3 regions of the Paraburkholderia sp. BR10936 genome follow, and region 3 is predicted to be linked to each of the others. Evidence: predicted binding sites of a transcription regulator. Region 3 holds the regulator's gene; each other region holds the start of a gene.

Region 1 (6,083 bases), on a different contig from region 3:
CGTCTTCATAAGCAAAGCAGTTTTCGTTATAAGTCACCGGAGCCCTCGTTCATGTCCTCGATTCAGAGCGGCCAGACCGCGCTTGGCGATAACGCCGCGCGGCAACTGGCGAATGCCACCAAAACCGTCCCGCAGCTTTCCACGATCACGCCGCGCTGGCTTACGCACCTGCTGCAATGGGTGCCGGTCGAAGCCGGTATTTATCGTCTGAACCGCGTTAAGGACCCCGAAGCAGTGCGTGCCGCCTGCACGGCGCGCGAGGACGAAGGCACGCTGCCCACGACATTCGTGCCTTACGAAGAGCAGCCGCGCGAGTACTTCCTCAACGCGGTGAGCACGGTGCTCGACGTACACACGCGGATTTCCGACCTCTACAGCAGCCCGCACGACCAGATCAAGGAGCAACTGCGCCTCACGATCGAAACGATCAAGGAGTTGCAGGAAAGCCAGCTCATCAACAATCCCGACTACGGCCTGCTGGCGAACGTCGAGGAAGACCAGCGCATTTTCCCGCTGACCGGCGCGCCCACGCCCGACGACCTCGACGAACTGCTCACGAAGGTCTGGAAAGAGCCCGCGTTCTTCCTTACCCATCCGCTCGCGATTGCCGCATTCGGCCGCGAATGCACGCGGCGAGGCGTGCCGCCGCCTACGGTCAGCCTGTTCGGTTCGCAGTTCCTCACGTGGCGCGGCATTCCGCTGATTCCTTCGGACAAGGTGCCGGTTGCCGACGGCAAGACCAAGATCCTGTTGCTGCGCGTGGGCGACAAGCGCCAGGGCGTGGTGGGCCTGTATCAACCGGGCGTGGCGGGCGAGCAGGGGCCGGGGCTCTCGGTGCGCTTCATGGGCATCAACAACCAGGCGATCGCGTCGTATCTGATCTCGCTGTACTGCTCGCTGGCGGTGCATTCGCCGGATGCGCTGGCTGTGCTCGATGACGTGGAAATCGGCAAGTACCATGACTACCCTGACACCTACCGCTAACCCAACGGAGATCGCGCATCCGCCGTTGCCGGGCGGACTGCCGGATCCCGCCACGCTCGCGCGGCTCGCCAACGAGTTCTTCAGCACGTTGCCGGGCGGCGCAGGCGCGCCCGGCGTCGCGGCAGGTAGCGGCGCGGTAGGCGGCGTGCCGTCCGCCTTGCCCGCGGCCGCGCCGATACTTGCCTCGGTCAGCAATCCGGCGCCGGCGGGCTCACCGCTCGCGGGTCCGGGCGGCACCGGCACGGGCGTGCCGGGCTTCGCGCCGCCGCAAGGCAAGGCACCGGGGTTGAATCTCGCGCCTTCCGCGCCCACGCACGTGCTTTCGCTCGGCAATCGCGTACCCGCGCTCGCGCCGCACGCGGCGGCGGCGAACGGACTGCCCGACAACGCGGTGACGGTCGCACCGGCGCTGGAGCCGCGCGCGGGCGGCTCGCTGCTTGGCGTGCCACAGGCTTACACGGTGGCCGAGCCGTCCGAGCCAGTGCGAGCCACGACGAGCGAGCGTTCGCCGTTCTACTTCACGGAAACGGCGGGCAACGGCTGGCGCGATACGGCGCGCGATATCGAGGTGCCGGTGCACGGGCTCGCCTCTCCCGAAGCGTTCGGCTTGCCGGGCGACGATGCGCTGCGTGGCCTGCTGACCCTCGATCATCGGGACTACGATGCAAACGGCGGCCCCGCGCGATACTTTCTCGACGAACGGGCGGCGGCGCCAGGCGTGAGCCAGGGGGTGCCGTTGCGCGGCGCGCATCCGCCTTTCGATGTCAATGCGGTGCGCCGCGACTTCCCGATCCTCCAGGAGCGCGTGAACGGTAAGCCGTTGGTGTGGTTCGACAACGCCGCGACGACGCACAAGCCGCAGGCCGTGATCGATCGCCTCGCGTACTTCTACGCGCACGAGAACTCGAACATTCACCGCGCGGCGCACACGCTCGCGGCGAGAGCGACCGACGCGTACGAACATGCCCGCAAGACGGTGCAGCGCTTCATCAATGCATCGTCGCCCGAAGAGATCGTCTTCGTGCGCGGCACGACCGAGGCGATCAACCTGATCGCGAAGACTTGGGGCGTGCAGAACGTGGGCGAGGGCGACGAGATCATCGTCTCGCATCTCGAGCACCACGCGAACATCGTCCCGTGGCAGCAGCTCGCCGCGCTCAAGGGCGCCAGGCTGCGCGTCATTCCGGTCGACGATTCGGGCCAGGTGCTGCTGGACGAGTACCGCAAACTGCTCAACGACCGCACGAAGATCGTCTCGGTCACGCAGGTGTCGAACGCGCTGGGCACGGTCGTGCCCGTGGACGAGATTGTGGAGCTTGCGCATCGTGCGGGCGCGAAGGCGCTGGTCGACGGCGCGCAGTCGATTTCGCACATGCGGGTGGACGTGCAGGCGCTCGATGCGGACTTCTTCGTGTTCTCGGGCCACAAGATCTATGGGCCGACCGGCATCGGCGTGGTGTACGGCAAGCGCGAGGTGCTGGAAAACATGCCGCCATGGCAGGGCGGCGGCAACATGATCCAGGACGTGACGTTCGAGCGGACGGTGTTCCAGCCGCCGCCGTCGCGCTTCGAAGCGGGCACCGGCAATATCGCCGATGCGGTGGGGCTGGGCGCCGCGCTGGACTATGTGAGCCGCGTCGGGATCGAAAACATCGCGCGTTACGAGCACGATCTGCTTGCCTACGCAACGAGCGTGCTCGCGCCGGTGCCGGGCGTGCGCCTCGTGGGCACGGCTCGCGACAAGGCCAGCGTGCTGTCGTTCGTGCTGAAGGGCTACAGCACCGAAGAGGTGGGGCAGGCGCTGAGCCGCGAAGGCATTGCAGTGCGCGCGGGGCATCATTGCGCCCAGCCCATTCTGCGCCGTTTCGGTCTGGAAGCCACCGTGCGGCCCTCGCTCGCGTTCTACAACACGTGCGAAGAGGTCGATGCGCTCGTGTCGGTCGTTCGCGGTCTGGCGCCGCGGCAGTAACACGACCCCGGAGCGGCGTTGCCTGACGCCGCTCCGCTTCCTCTTTTCCTCTCTCCTTTCCGTTTTCCACTTCCGCGCGATATCGATAAGCCCGTTCGTGAGATATCGATCTGCCAATCCGTTATTGGAGCGGCGCGCGCCGGCTTTCTATACTCGGTTTTCCATCAGCACTCGCACGAGGCGAGTGCCATTTTCACCGCGAATAACCGAGAGATAACCGCAAGGAAGCCACCCATGAGCCTGCGCCCACTGCACGATCGCGTGATCGTCAAACGACTCGACCAGGAAACCCGCACCGCGTCGGGCATCGTCATTCCCGATAGCGCCGCCGAAAAGCCGGACCAGGGCGAAGTGCTGGCCGTGGGACCGGGCCGCCGCGACAACGACGGCCGCCGCATTGCGCCGGACCTGAACGCGGGAGACCGCGTGCTGTTCGGCAAATACGCGGGCCAGACCGTGAAGGTCGACGGCAACGAACTCCTCGTGCTGCGCGAAGAAGACATCGTCGCAGTCGTCAATCAATAAGCGAGAACCTGAGAGAGCACGTCATCATGGCAGCCAAAGACATCGTATTCGGCGACATCGCCCGCACCAAACTCATCGAAGGCGTGAACCTGCTCGCCGACGCCGTCAAGGTCACGCTCGGCCCGAAGGGCCGCAACGTCGTGCTCGAACGCAGCTTCGGCGCGCCCGTCGTGACCAAGGACGGCGTTTCGGTCGCCAGGGAAATCGAACTGGCCGACAAGCTCCAGAACATCGGCGCGCAGGTCGTCAAGGAAGTCGCCTCGAAAACGAGCGACGCAGCGGGCGACGGCACCACGACCGCCACCGTGCTTGCGCAGGCGATCGTGCGCGAAGGGCAGAAGTACGTGGCGGCGGGGCTCAACCCGCTCGACCTGAAGCGCGGCATCGACAAGGCGGTGGTGGCCGCCGTTGAAGAACTCAGGAAGATCAGCAAGCCCACCACGACGAGCAAGGAGATTGCGCAGGTCGCGACGATTTCGGCCAACGGCGAGGAGTCGATTGGCCAGCGCATTGCCGAGGCGATCGATCGCGTGGGCAAGGAAGGCGTGATCACGGTGGAAGACGGCAAGTCGCTCGCCGACGAACTCGACGTCGTGGAGGGCTTGCAGTTCGATCGCGGCTATCTCTCGCCGTACTTCATCAACAACCCGGACAAGCAGGTCGCCGAACTCGACAATCCGTTCATCCTCCTGCACGACAAGAAGATCTCCAACATTCGCGACCTGCTGCCGCTGCTCGAACAGGTGGCGAAGGCCGGGCGCCCGCTGCTGCTGATCGCCGAGGATATCGAGGGCGAGGCGCTCGCCACGCTCGTCGTCAACAACATTCGCGGCGTGCTGAAGACGGTGGCCGTGAAAGCGCCGGGTTTCGGCGACCGCCGCAAGGCGCTGCTCGAAGACATCGCGATCCTCACGGGCGGCCAGGTGGTCGCCGAGGAAACGGGCCTCACGCTGGAGAAGGCCACGCTCCAGGAGCTGGGCCAGGCCAAGCGCATCGAGGTGGGCAAGGAAAACACCACGGTGATCGACGGCGCGGGCGAAGCCGGCGCCATCGAGGCGCGTGTGAAGCAGATTCGCGTGCAGATCGAGGAAGCGACCTCCGACTACGACCGCGAGAAGCTGCAGGAACGTGTGGCGAAGCTGGCGGGCGGCGTGGCTGTCATCAAGGTGGGCGGCGCCACCGAGATCGAAGTGAAGGAAAAGAAGGACCGCGTGGACGATGCGTTGCATGCCACGCGCGCGGCCGTGGAAGAGGGCATCGTGCCGGGTGGCGGCGTGGCGCTGATCCGCGTGCGTCAGGCGATCCTTGACCTGAAGGGCAAGAACGCCGATCAGACGGCGGGCGTGAAGATCGTGCTGCGTGCACTGGAAGAACCGCTGCGTCAGATCGTGAGCAACGCGGGCGAAGAAGCGAGCGTGGTGGCGGCGAAGGTCGCGGAAGGCACGGGCAACTTCGGTTACGACGCGGCCACGGGCGAATACGGCGATCTGGTCGAAAAGGGCGTGCTCGATCCGACCAAGGTCACGCGCACGGCGCTGCAAAACGCGGCTTCGGTGGCGGGACTCTTGCTCACGACCGATGCCACGGTGCATGAGGCTCCCAAAGCCCAGGCGGCGCAAGCGCCGGTGGGTGGCCCTGGCGGCGCCGATCTCGGCTTCTAGGCCGGTTTTGCCGGGCAACGGGGGAAGGCCGCCCTGGCGTGATGCCAGGCGCGGCTGCCATGTCTCGACAACCGGGCGTCAGCGCGCTCAGGCGGATTGCCAGCGCGCATCGGCGACGACGAGCTTCTTCGGGATCAGCTTGAGTTCGGAGAACGTATCGGCAATTTGCTGCTGGTAGGCGAGCGTGGCCGCGTCGACGGGCTGCACGCCGTAGCTCGCGCGCCTGAGGGCGAGTTCGAGCGTCGACGCGTCGAGGCCGACAAGCGGTGACAGTTGAGCCGCAACGGCCGGAACGTTGTCGCGTGCCCAGGCGTCCACGGCGCCGATTTCCTCCACGACCGCATGCAGGACAGACGCATGCGCGTTCGCGAAGTTACGGCTTGCTATGTAGTACTGTGTATTGCGAACGAGGTTTTCGCCGTTCGCGATCGAACGCACTTTCGCCTGGTGTTCGATTGCCGCGAGGTAGGGATCCCAGATCACCCAGGCGTCCACGCTGCCGCTCGTGAATGCGGCGCGCGCATCGGCGGGAGCGAGATAGACGGGCTGGATATCTTCATACTTGAGGTTGGCTCTCTGCAGCGCCTTGACGAGCAGATAGTGCACGTTCGAGCCTTTGTTGAACGCAACGCGCCTGCCGCGCAGGTCGGCGGGCGTGCGGATCGGCGAATCTTCGTGCACGACAATGGCCTCACCCTGCGGCGCGGGCGGTTCGCTGGCAATGTAGACGAAATCCACGCCGCCGGCCTGCGCAAAGATGGGCGGCGTTTCGCCCACGGTGCCGACATCCACCGCGCCGGCGGCAAGCCCTTCCAGCAACTGCGGGCCACCGGGAAACTCGAGCCATTGCACGGTGAAGCCGAGCGGCGCGAGCCGCTTCTCCAGCGTGTGCTGAGCCTTTAGCACCACAAAGTTGCCGTACTTCTGGAAACCGATGCGCAGGA
Region 2 (6,083 bases), 130 kb from region 3:
AGGTCGTGAGCGCGATCGCCGAGGTGGTCGCCGACTATGACGACTTGCCGCTCATCCTCGCCCCCGACTTCACGCTCGACGACGAACACGTCCTCGCCGCCGACGAACTGCGTGAAGCGATGGCCGACCTGCTCGTGCCGCAGACCACGCTGCTCGTGGCGGACTCTGCCACGCTGATCGCGCTCGCACAGCCGGACGGCGACGCGGAAGCGCCCAGCGTCGACGCGGCCATTGCGCACCTGCTCGCCACCGGTTGCGAGTACATCCTGGCGATGGAAACGGGCACCCATCGCGTGGTCAACACGCTCTATTGCGAAGATGGCCAGTTGCGCCAGGACCTGTGGGACCGCTCGACGCAGCCGATGATGGGCGTGACCGACACGCTCGGCGCCGCCATCGCCGCGCTGCTTGCCAATGGGCAAGAGCCGCCAGAGGCCGTGCGCGAAGCGCAGGAATATGTGTATCAGGCCGTGCAGAACGCGTTCAGGCCGGGGATGGGCGCGTGGCTGCCCGACCGGTTTTTCTGGGCGCGCAGCAACGACACGGACGCCGACGAAGCGTCGCCCGGCGAAGCGAAGCAATAAGACCACGGCCTGGCGTTCTACGCGGAGGCCAGGCGTGCAAACCGCACAGACGAAAAAAAGCCCGCATCGCTGCGGGCTCTTCTTTTCGGGCTAGGGGCACACGCCTCACGGCGCGTCCCCTGCACTTCTGCACTTCGATGTAATTTCGGCGTGAGCCTGGCTCTGCATGGGACCGGAGTAGGCGCTGAAGCACCAACTCCGGATCGCGATTACATGTCCATGCCCATGCCGCCCATGCCGCCGGGCATGCCGCCAGGCATCGGAGCATCTTCCTTCGGCACTTCAGCAACGGCTGCGTCCGTCGTCAGGAGCAGGCCGGCAACCGAAGCTGCGTTTTGCAGTGCGGTACGCGTGACCTTCGTCGGGTCGACCACGCCGGCTTCGACCATGTCGACGTACTCGCCGGTCGCTGCGTTGTAGCCGTAGTTGCCTTGACCAGCAGCAACTGCTGCCACGACGACCGAAGCTTCTTCGCCGCCGTTCGTGACGATCTGGCGCAGCGGCTCTTCCATGGCGCGCAGGACGATCTTGATACCGGCGTCCTGGTCTGCGTTGGCGCCCTTCACGCTGGCGATTGCCGTACGTGCACGGATCAGCGCAACGCCGCCGCCCGGGACGATGCCCTCTTCAACGGCAGCGCGGGTTGCGTGCAGCGCGTCTTCCACGCGTGCCTTCTTTTCCTTCATTTCGACTTCGGTCGCAGCGCCAACCTTGATCACTGCCACGCCGCCTGCCAGCTTGGCAACGCGCTCTTGCAGCTTTTCACGGTCGTAGTCCGACGTCGCTTCTTCGATCTGCGTGCGGATTTGCTTCACGCGCGCTTCGATGTTCACGGCTTCGCCTGCGCCGTCGATGATCGTCGTGTTTTCCTTGCCCACTTCGATGCGCTTGGCTTGACCGAGTTCGGCCAGCGTTGCCTTTTCGAGCGTGAGGCCGGTTTCTTCAGCGATGACTTGACCGCCGGTCAGGATCGCGATGTCTTCCAGCATGGCCTTGCGACGGTCGCCGAAGCCCGGAGCCTTGACGGCGACGGTCTTCAGGATGCCGCGGATGTTGTTGACGACCAGCGTTGCGAGCGCTTCGCCTTCGACGTCTTCGGCGATGATCAGCAGCGGACGGCCAGCCTTCGCGACTTGTTCCAGAACCGGCAGCAGATCACGGATGTTCGAGATCTTCTTGTCGAACAGCAGGACGAACGGGCTTTCCAGCACGGCGACTTGCTTGTCCGGGTTGTTGATGAAGTACGGCGAGAGGTAGCCGCGGTCGAACTGCATACCTTCGACGACTTCCAGCTCGTCTTGCAGCGACTTGCCGTCTTCGACGGTGATGACGCCTTCCTTGCCGACCTTGTCCATCGCCTCAGCGATACGGTCGCCGATCGACGTGTCGCTGTTTGCCGAGATCGAGCCGACTTGAGCGATTTCCTTGTTGGTCGTGCAGGGCTTGCTGACCTTGCGCAGCTCTTCGATTGCTGCTGCGACGGCCTTGTCGATGCCGCGCTTCAGGTCCATCGGGTTCATGCCCGATGCGACGTACTTCATGCCTTCGCGAACGATCGACTGGGCCAGAACCGTAGCCGTCGTCGTGCCGTCACCGGCGTTGTCGCTGGTCTTGGAAGCAACTTCCTTGACCATTTGCGCGCCCATGTTCTGGAGCTTGTCCTTGAGCTCGATTTCCTTTGCGACCGAGACACCGTCCTTGGTGACCGTCGGGCCGCCGAACGAGCGCTCGAGCACCACGTTGCGGCCCTTCGGACCCAGCGTGACCTTCACTGCGTTGGCGAGAATGTTCACGCCTTCAACCATCTTGGAACGGGCGGAATCGCCGAACACGACGTCTTTAGCTGCCATCTTCTAACTCCTTGAATTCTTGAATAGTGAGCGGTGGAATGAACTTACTTGTTCACCACGGCCATGATGTCTTCTTCACGCATCACGAGCAGTTCGTTGCCATCGACCTTGACGGTCTGGCCAGCGTACTTGCCGAACAGAACGCGATCGCCGACCTTCACGTCGAGCGCGATCAGGGCGCCCTTGTCGTCGCGCTTGCCCGGGCCGATGGCCAGGACTTCGCCTTGATCCGGCTTTTCTGCCGCTGCGTCCGGGATCACGATGCCCGAAGCGGTCTTGGTTTCTTGATCCAGGCGCTTGACGATCACGCGATCATGCAAAGGACGAAGGTTCATGGATAGATCCTCTCTTGATTAGGACTTGAAGCGACTCAAGAAAACCTGGCTGCCGACTACCGCCAGCCAGAGATGTTGTTCGCACCGGAGTTGTTAGCACTCTCATGCGGTGAGTGCTAATTATATGGACGGGGAGTGACAAATTCAAGAAGGGGCGGAATGGGGAATTTCCGTTGAAATTGATTGAACCCCAAAGGCATTCTTGCGAGTTCAGGTGGGAACTATCGGATGTCAAGATTGAGTGCCATATCAAAATATTTCCAATAAAAACAAAAAGATAGGTCGTCTCAACACCCACGCGACAAGAAACCGCATGACTCTGGAAGCAACGGCGTCCAGCAAGCTGGCCCCGGCCCGCCGGGTCCTCTGGGACGCTTCTCGGGGAAATCCCCGATCTTGCCATGATCCGGCACGATTTAGACCGACAAACAGGTTTGTTGGCGACCTACTGCTCGCAGGCAGCGCATATGTGCGGTAGACAACACTGCCAAGGTGCGTATGAACGGAAAATCACTCATATGATCTTTCGAGCGGCTGCGCCCGGTGAGGCACCGCCGCTCTCCTGCGCATGCAGATCGTGAGTTCCGCGAGGCTTCGCCGATCGCTTCAACGACGATCCTGAACATGCCGAAATGGCGTCGCCATGACGGTGGAACGACAGCATGTCAGTTCAGATGACTCGTAACCAGAGTTTCCCCACACCATGCAAGTTCTGTGGCGGGACGCTCTATCAGCACGTCGATTCCTGCCCTTATTGCGGCACGGATCGCCCGCTCGACGCGGCTGCGCACGCGCGCCCGAAAGCCACCTTAAGAGTCATCGGTTCCGCGGCAGCGCCTATGCCGGCCGTTGCAAAGGTGTCGCTCGCCGGCGCGGCCGCATCCCATCGCCCGGCGGTGCACGCAGACTATTTGCACCACTATCAACTCGAGGAACACCGGCCGTTCTGGCGCACCGGTAAAGGGCGCTTCGTGAAGGGCGTTTTGCTCGCCTGGTTCATTGTCGCAATCGCATACGCTGCGTTTCTGCTATACGGCGAAAGGCGCGGCCAGGAAAGAGAAGTACGCGTCACGCGCGCGAGCCTCGCGGAGAAAAGCTTGCCAAGCGCGAATGCCACACTTCCACGTGGCGCGAGCAATCAGGCAGCGCGCGAGATACAGCGCGACAGCGCACCTGCGGAGCAACGCCGCGATGATGCCCTGCAAAGCGCGGACCGATGTGCCTCGCAACGTGCCTGGGATTGCGTGCGAGAACAGGCATCGTTGGCGCTCGCGATAGATCCGGCCAGCCCGCACGCACGATCGCTGATGGAGCGCGCCATCCTGGCGACGGGCTGGTCGCCGCTTCGTACGCCGATCGGCCCCGCGCAATCGGACGCGGCTGTGCCGCGGCCGCGCGATGCAAGCAGCGTTCCGCTGCCGTCGTCGCGGGATTGGGGCGCCGCTGCGCCGGCCGCGCCGAACGCCCCGGCCATAGTCACGTCACCTCCCCCGCTGCCGAGCGCGAGTGGCACGCCAGCCAATGGACATCCAACGGACGTCGAAAGTGCGGATACGAGCGTCACATCGGCAGCTGCGAATCAATCCGCTGCCGCCGGCGCCACCGTCCCTGGCAGCAACGACGACGGCGTCGATACCCAGGAGCGCGCGATTCGCCAACTTGGGTGGAAGGACGCCCCATCCTCCGAAGGCACGCATTGAAAACGATTACAGATTAAATCGAAGTCTGCTGTAGAACGTATCCAAGGCGGGAGAGAGACCATGCTGAAAACGATGCTCGCAGGACTGGCGGCGCTGATTGCCCTGCTCTTTTCGACACTCGCGCTCGCCGCTGCCGCAGACGCGAACTACAAGATCGTGACTGGCCAGGAGCGCGGGACGTACATTCAGATCGGCCAGGACCTGGCGAAATGGGTCGCGCAGCCGGCGGGCATCGATCTCGAAGTGATCCCATCGAAAGGCTCGGCCGAAAACGTGCAGCGCATGCGTTTCGAGCCCGGCGTGAAGCTCGCGCTCGTGCAGTCCGACGTCTACCAGGCCTACGTCGACATGGCCAATTCCGGCAACGAAGAGGCCGGCACGCTGATACGGCCGCTGCGGCTCATCATGCCGCTCTACGACGAAGAGATTTACTTCGTGGTGCGTAACGACTCGCCGATGAAGACGATCAACGAAATCAAGGACAAGGTAATGAGCGTCGGGCTGATCGGCAGCGGCACCGCGCAGTCGGCGACGACGCTGTACCGCCTCATGTTCGGCCAGCCGATCCCTGAGCAGAACGCGCAGCACCTGAGCAACGAGGACGCGCTGGCCGCGCTCATCGTCAAGAAGATCGATGTGGCCATCATCGTCGCCGGGCAACCCGCCAAGCTCTTTACCGACATGAACCCCGAACTGCTTCAGCAGATCCGCTTCTTGCGCGTCGATGCGAACGCGCCGGAAACGGCGCGCGCAAAGCAGACCTACTATCCCGCGACGATTCACGTGTCGAGCTACCCGAACTGGCTCAAGGAAGACGTGCCGACATGGACGGTCAAGGCCTTTCTCGTCACCTATGACTACAACCTGCGCGATACGGTCGGCAACCTGAAGCGCTTTGCCGATTCGCTCTGCGCGAACTTCGACAACCTGCAGGAGCACGGGCATCCGAAATGGAAGCAAGTGAAGCTCGAACTGCCGGGCCTCGGCAAAGGCTGGCAATACTATCCGCCCGTTGAGCGACGCCTGAAGGCGTGCTTCGCGCATCGCGCCGCGATGCAGGCGGCCGCGCCGCCGCGCGCCGTCGCCACAGAACAAGTCAATGCACGGCCGTGTTCGGACCAGGAGCGCCTGCTTCTGCTTTGCAAGTAACTTGACACGGAATGGACATCTTCCACCAGGCCGCGGACCGCGCACATCGAACCGCTCGACGCGGTTAGAGCGCCTGGCAGCGGCCCCGCGGTACTGCTTTCTCAGCACGCACAATCGCGATCCCCTGCGTCCCGACAAATGGCAGGCTTGTTCCGCCACGGCACGCAACTCCGCTCACGGATGCGATAGAAATACTGCGCGCTGACCACGAAATCGCCGCGTATTTCGATCGCGTCGCGGTCTACGTCGCCACGCTTCGCTTTTCCTGAGGTACGCATCGCGATCGAATCTGACGCTGCTTGTATTCGAGACGCGACCGACAAGGATGAGCGCGCATGCAAGAAGGCAATGCTTTGTGCTCCGGCGAACGGTGGCTCCGGGGCAGTTTGCCTAACATGCGTTGACCGTTATTCCTTTGTCCGGCGAGCACACATCATCAGCATCCCGATGCCTGCTTTCTGGGGC
Region 3 (6,083 bases):
AGAGGCGCTTGCGGCTTTTTTATACAGAAAATCAAGCCGCGCAATCGCCCGTAACAATCATTACTGCAGCGCCGCAAAAATGAAATTGAGTAAGGGACATCCCTGACCTACACTCAGGAACAGGTGCTGCTCATGACGCGTTTACCCTGAGCCCGGCACCGCACCGAATGGGCCCACGGACAGCACCTTTTTTAGCAGCAGCACCGCACATAAAAACGCTATCCGGGCCTCGAAACTGGCTGTTTTGCTGCGATCCCAAGGGGAGTACCGTGAAACTGACCTTTGCCATATCGGTGGTCGCGCTGGTACTCATCGCCGGGACTACGACCATCTGCATGTCGGGCGCCGTGAACGAAAACACGACGGAATACGGGGGCGTGCACGCTACGATGGAAGCGCTCTTCAACCCTCACGCGAAAATTTGTCGATAGTGCGGCGGTCGCGCTTGGTCGGCCTGCCCTGCAACACGGCAGCCGGTTCGCGAAAGAGCCGGCGCCGGTCCTGCTCCGCCGCGCGCCGCTCGCGCCCGGCTTCAGTTTCCGCATAGAGCGTCTGCGCGATGCTGGCGGGCCCGCGCATCTCGCAAATGCCCAATACCTGCACTTCCCAGACCACATGATCGATCTCGATTTCGACGAGGTCGCCCACGCGCACATCCTTCGATGCCTTCACGGCGTCGCCGCCAATGCGCACGCGCCCCTTGCCCACGGCGTCCGAGGCGAGCGAGCGCGTCTTGAAGAAACGCGCCGCCCATAACCATTTGTCGATGCGCAGCCGCGCGCCAGGTTCGGTCGAAATCTTGTAGTTCATCAGAAGCTTTCCGGATGCGCCGCTCAGTTCACGCTCAGTTCACTGGGTCAGGCCACTGCGCCAGCCGGCGCCGCGGCTTGCACGGGCCAGCCCTGCAGGTGCTGCGCAACAATCTCGCCCAGCGCCGCGATCCACGCCGGCGAGGCATTCAGGCATGCTATGCGGTGAAACTCCTTGCCGCCGCCGTGCAGGAACTCGTCGCGCACTTCCATGCCGATTTCCTCGATGGTTTCCAGGCAATCCGCCGTGAAACCGGGGCAGAACACGTCCGCACGGTGCACGCCGCCCGCGCCCAGTTCCCGCAGCGTGGGCGCCGTGTATGGCTGGAGCCATTGCGCCCGCCCAAAACGCGACTGGAAGGTCACCCGGCATTCGACCGGCGTTAGCTCCAGCGCGTGCATGAGGAGCGCGGCCGTTTGCTGGCACTGGTCGTGGTACGGGTCGCCCAGATCGAGCGTACGGCTCGGCACCCCGTGAAAACTCAGCACGAGGCGGTCGCCCGCCGCGAAATTGGGTTTGCCGTGCGCGTGCCAGTACTGGTGCACCTGGGCCGCGAGCGCCGCAATATACGCCGGATGGTCGTGATAGCCGCGCACCGTGCGGATTTCCGGCTGGTTGCGCATGCGGCGCAGCGCGGCGAAGGCCGCGTCGAACGCCGTGGCCGTGGTCGACGCCGAGTACTGCGGATACATCGGCATGAGCAGGATGCGTTCCGCGCCCGCGAGCTTGAGCTGGTTCAGCATCGCCGGGATGTCGGGCGTGCCGTAGCGCATCGCGTAATCGACGAGGACCGTGTAGTCGTTGATTTGCAGCAAATGGCGCAGGCCGTCGGTCTGCTTCTGCGTATGCACGCGCAGCGGCGAGCCTTCGGGCGTCCAGACCGCCGCGTACTTCTTCGCCGACGACCGGCCGCGAAACGGCAGGATCAGCGTGCGCAGGATGACCTGCCAGATCGGCGCCGGAATCTCGACCACGCGCGGATCGGACAGAAACTGCGCGAGATAGCGGCGCACGGCGCGCGGCGTGGGCGCGTCCGGCGTGCCCAGGTTGATGAGCAGCACGGCGACGCGATGCGCCGCGGCGGACTGCGAAGGCCGCTCCAGGTCGAAACGCATAGGCGATCAGTGGCGCCGCGCGAATGCGCAGCAACGGTTGCATGAAACAAGCATTATAGCGGGCGGTCCTGGCGGGCCAAACCGGACCCGCGACGCGGCGAGTGACCACCGCGCGTTGGCCATTCGGCCGATGGCGCGCACCACGCCTTTCGAGGGATGATCGTCGGAAAGGCCGGGGTGCCCGATGCGGCGCTCAGTTCTGGCTGAGCGTGAGCGAGAGCAGCCGCGCCGTGATGTCGACGATCGGAATCACGCGGTTGTACGCCATGCGCGTCGGTCCGATCACGCCGAGCGTGCCGACGATCTTGCCGTTCACCTCGTAGGGAGCCGTCACCACGCTCATTTCCTCGATCGGCACGAGTTGCGACTCGCCGCCAATGAAAATCTGCACACCCTGCGCGTGGCTCGAGACGTCGAGCAGCTGCAGCAGGCTGGTTTTCTGGTCGAATACGTCGAAGAGCTTGCGCAGGCGCGCCATGTCCGAGGAAAGGTCGGCCACTTCGAGCAGGTTGCGCTCGCCGGAAATGAGCAAGGTGTCGCCGCTTTCGGGCTCTTCGGTGCTCGCGGTTACGGCCGCGTGCATGAGCGTGGTCATGTCGCCGCGCAGCGCGTCGATTTCCTCGCGCAGGCGGCGGCGCACCTCGTCGAACGACAGGCCCGCGAAGTGCGCGTTGATGTAATTCGAGGCTTCGATGAGCTCGGAAGGCGTGAAGTCGCGCTGCGTCGCCATGATGCGGTTCTGCACGTCGCCTTCGGGCGTCACGATGATGAGCAAGATGCGCTTGTCGGACAGGCGCATGAACTCGATCTGCTTGAACACGTGGCTGCGCCGGGGCGTCAGCACCACGCCCGCGAACTGCGAGAGGTTCGAGAGCACGCTGGCCGCCGCCGCCACCACTTTCTGCGGCTCGCCGGGGCGCAGCGTGGTCTTTACCGCCCGCGTGAGCGCGTCGTCGTCCGAACTGGGCTCGACGGTGAGCATGGTGTCGACGAACAGGCGATAGCCGCGCGGCGTGGGCACACGCCCGGCCGAGGTATGCGGGCTGGACACGAGACCCAGCTCCTCGAGGTCCGACATGACGTTGCGGATCGTCGCCGGGCTCAGTTCCAGGCCGGAATAGCGCGACAGCGTGCGCGAGCCGACCGGCTGACCTTCGGCGATGTAGCGCTCGATCAGCGTCTTGAGGAGGGTTTGTGCGCGGGGATCTAGCATGACTCAAAATTTTAGCCTAATGGCGGGTTGGCCGCGAGTGCGCCGCCAGGTCGGGCCCGACGGGCAGGCCCGCAGCGCGGGGCGGCCCGGTTTCGCCCGTTGCCGCCGGGCATGTTGCATGGCACATCGTCTGGCACATCGCGCGTTGTCATCGCCGTGTCACCGGCTTAGGGCGGGAGGGCGCGGCGCGCAAGGCCTGGCGGGCCGCGCCCGGCTTGCGCCAGGTTCTTTTCGTGACCTGACTATGGTGTAATGCCGGCATGCAGATCCAGAAGATCCAGAGCCAGTTCAAGACGGTTGCGCTCGTTGGGCGCAGCAATACGCCGGGCATTGCCGAGCCGCTGACGGCGCTCGCCCAGACCATTTCGAAGCGCGGCTTCGAGGTCGTGTTCGAAGCGCAAACCGCAGAGGAAATCGGCGCGCAAGGCTATCCCGCGCTGCAGCCGTCCGAAATCGGCGCGCGCGCGGACGTGGCCGTCGTGCTCGGCGGCGACGGCACGATGCTCGGCATCGGCCGCCAGCTCGCGCCCTACCGCACGCCGCTCATCGGCATCAACCACGGGCGGCTCGGCTTCATTACCGACATCGCGTTCTCCGAGATGCAGGAGGTCGTGCCGCAACTGCTCGCGGGCTCGTTCGAGCGCGAGGAGCGCTCGCTGCTCGAGTCGCGCATCACCCGCGACGGCGACCCGATCTACCACGCGCTCGCCTTCAACGACGTGGTCGTGAACCGTAGCGGCTTTTCGGGCATGGCCGAACTGCGCGTGAACGTGGATGGCCGCTTCATGTACAACCAGCGCTCAGACGGCTTGATCGTCGCGACGCCCACGGGCTCGACCGCCTACGCGCTCTCGTCGCAGGGGCCGATCCTGCATCCGCAGCTGCAAGGCATCGTGCTCGTACCGATCGCGCCGCACGCGCTCTCGAACCGCCCGATCGTGCTGCCCGACGACTGCAAGGTGAGCATCCAGATCGTGGCGGGCCGCGACGTCAACGTGAACTTCGACATGCAGTCGTTCACAGCGCTGGAGCTGAACGACGTGATCGAGGTGCGCCGCTCGCGCCACACGGTGCCCTTCCTGCACCCGGTCGGCTATAGCTACTACCGCACGCTGCGCAAGAAGCTGCACTGGAACGAGCACCCCTCGCTGCAGGGCGATCCGGAGGACTAAACCCGCGTCTTAGCGTGAAGCGCGCGCGTGCGTTGCCATGCAGCCAGCAGTCCCACGGTAATCAAAGCCAACCCAAAAAAGCAGAACCAGACGCCATGCTTCGCCATCTCTCGATTCGCGACTTCGTGATCGTCGCCGCGCTCGACCTCGAATTCGATAGCGGTTTCACCGTGTTTTCCGGCGAAACCGGCGCGGGCAAGTCGATCCTGATCGATGCCCTCGCCCTCACGCTCGGCACGCGCGCCGACGCGAGCGTCGTGCGCACCGGCGAGGCCCGCGCCGACATCACCGCCGAGTTCGACGTGCCCGCGCATGCCGCGCTTTGGCTCGACGAGCAGGCGCTCACGAACGGCGACGGCGAGCACACGGTCATGATGCGCCGCGTGGTGGACAGCGGCGGGCGCTCGCGCGCCTTCATCAACGGGACGCCCGCCACGCTCGCGCAACTGCGCGAACTGGGCGAAATGCTCGTGGACATCCACGGCCAGCATGCTCACCAACTGCTCATGCGCCCCGATGCGCAGCGCGAACTGTTCGACACGCACGCGGGCCTCACGGATCTCGCCGCCACCGTCACGCGCGCGTGGCGCGAGGCACGCGACGCGCGTCTCGCCCTGCAGAGCGCCATGTCGCGCGACCGCGAGCTGCAGCTCGAGCGCGAGCGCCTCGCGTGGCAGCTCGCCGAGCTCGACAAGCTCGCGCCGCAGCCGGGCGAATGGGAGGAAGTGAACGCGGAGCACGTGCGGCTTTCGAACTCGGCCAACCTGATCGAAGGCGTACAAGGCGCGCTCGCGGCGTTATCGGAATCCGACGAGGCGATGCTCTCGCAGCTGAACTCGATCGTCTCGAAGCTGCGCTCCCTCGCCGAAGTCGACGCCGAACTCAACGACGCCCTCGCCGCGCTCGAACCGGCCGCGATCCAGATCCAGGAAGCGGCGTACTCGCTCTCGCACTACGCGCAACGCCTCGATCTCGATCCGCAACATCTCGCGCAGGTCGAACGGCGCCTCGACGCGCTGCATTCGACGGCGCGCAAGTTCCGCCTGCCGGCCGAAACGCTACCTGAGGAACACGCGTCGCGCCGCCAGCAGCTCGCGGCACTCGACGCCGCATCCGATCTCGACGGCCTGCGCGCCGCCGAGCAGAAGGCGCAGGAAGCCTATCTCGCACAGGCACGCCAGCTCTCGAAGGCGCGCGCCAAGGCGGCGAAGGCGCTCGGTTCGGCGGTCACGCAAGGCATGCAGGAACTGTCGATGGCCGGCGGCAGCTTCGAAGTCGCGCTCGTGGCGCTCGGCAGCAGCTCGACCGGCGAGCCGATCGGCGGGGCCCATGGTCTGGAGCAGATCGAATTCCGCGTGGCGGGCCATGCCGGCGTGCCGCTGCGCCCGCTCGCGAAGATCGCTTCGGGCGGCGAGCTCGCACGTATCAGTCTCGCGCTTGCCGTGATCGCGAGCGCGGCGAGCCCCACGCCCACGCTGATCTTCGACGAAGTGGATACGGGCATTGGCGGCGGGGTCGCCGAAGTGGTGGGACGTTTGCTGCACCAGCTCGGTCGCGCGCGCCAGGTGCTGTGCGTGACGCACTTGCCGCAGGTCGCGGCACGCGGCGATCACCACTTCCAGGTGGCGAAGTCCGGCGACGGCAACGGCGGCACGGTCTCGGCCGTCACGCCGCTCGACAGGGGCGGCCGGGTGGAGGAAGTCGCGCGCATGCTAGGCGGGCTGGAGATTACCGCGACGACCAGGCGGCATGCGAAGGAGATGCTAGCGGCTT

Evidence for each region. The regulator HrcA, encoded in region 3, represses chaperone genes, less so after heat shock. The targets are predictions, from matches to a motif close to TTAGCACTCNNNNNNNNNGAGTGCTAA.
Region 1: AB4Y36_RS25310 (co-chaperone GroES) is a predicted target of HrcA. The motif match lies at 3,118-3,144, and genes of this name have one in related genera.
Region 2: groES (co-chaperone GroES) is a predicted target of HrcA. The motif match lies at 2,863-2,889, and genes of this name have one in related genera.

The regions. Positions count from the first base shown of each region.
Region 1 is NZ_JBFRCM010000013.1:82,489-88,571, forward strand. Features, by position in the region: gene AB4Y36_RS25300 (family 2A encapsulin nanocompartment shell protein) at 52-984, shown strand; gene AB4Y36_RS25305 (family 2A encapsulin nanocompartment cargo protein cysteine desulfurase) at 959-2,953, shown strand; gene AB4Y36_RS25310 (co-chaperone GroES) at 3,188-3,478, shown strand; gene groL (chaperonin GroEL) at 3,505-5,139, shown strand; gene AB4Y36_RS25320 (sulfonate ABC transporter substrate-binding protein) at 5,227-6,083, opposite strand, start outside.
Region 2 is NZ_JBFRCM010000008.1:252,898-258,980, reverse strand. Features, by position in the region: gene AB4Y36_RS19105 (hydroxymethylpyrimidine/phosphomethylpyrimidine kinase) at 1-584, shown strand, start outside; gene groL (chaperonin GroEL) at 794-2,434, opposite strand; gene groES (co-chaperone GroES) at 2,479-2,769, opposite strand; gene AB4Y36_RS19090 (TAXI family TRAP transporter solute-binding subunit) at 4,530-5,618, shown strand.
Region 3 is NZ_JBFRCM010000008.1:118,564-124,646, reverse strand. Features, by position in the region: gene AB4Y36_RS18565 (RNA-binding S4 domain-containing protein) at 403-810, opposite strand; gene hemH (ferrochelatase) at 858-1,925, opposite strand; gene hrcA (heat-inducible transcriptional repressor HrcA) at 2,119-3,138, opposite strand; gene AB4Y36_RS18550 (NAD kinase) at 3,399-4,310, shown strand; gene recN (DNA repair protein RecN) at 4,406-6,083, shown strand, end outside.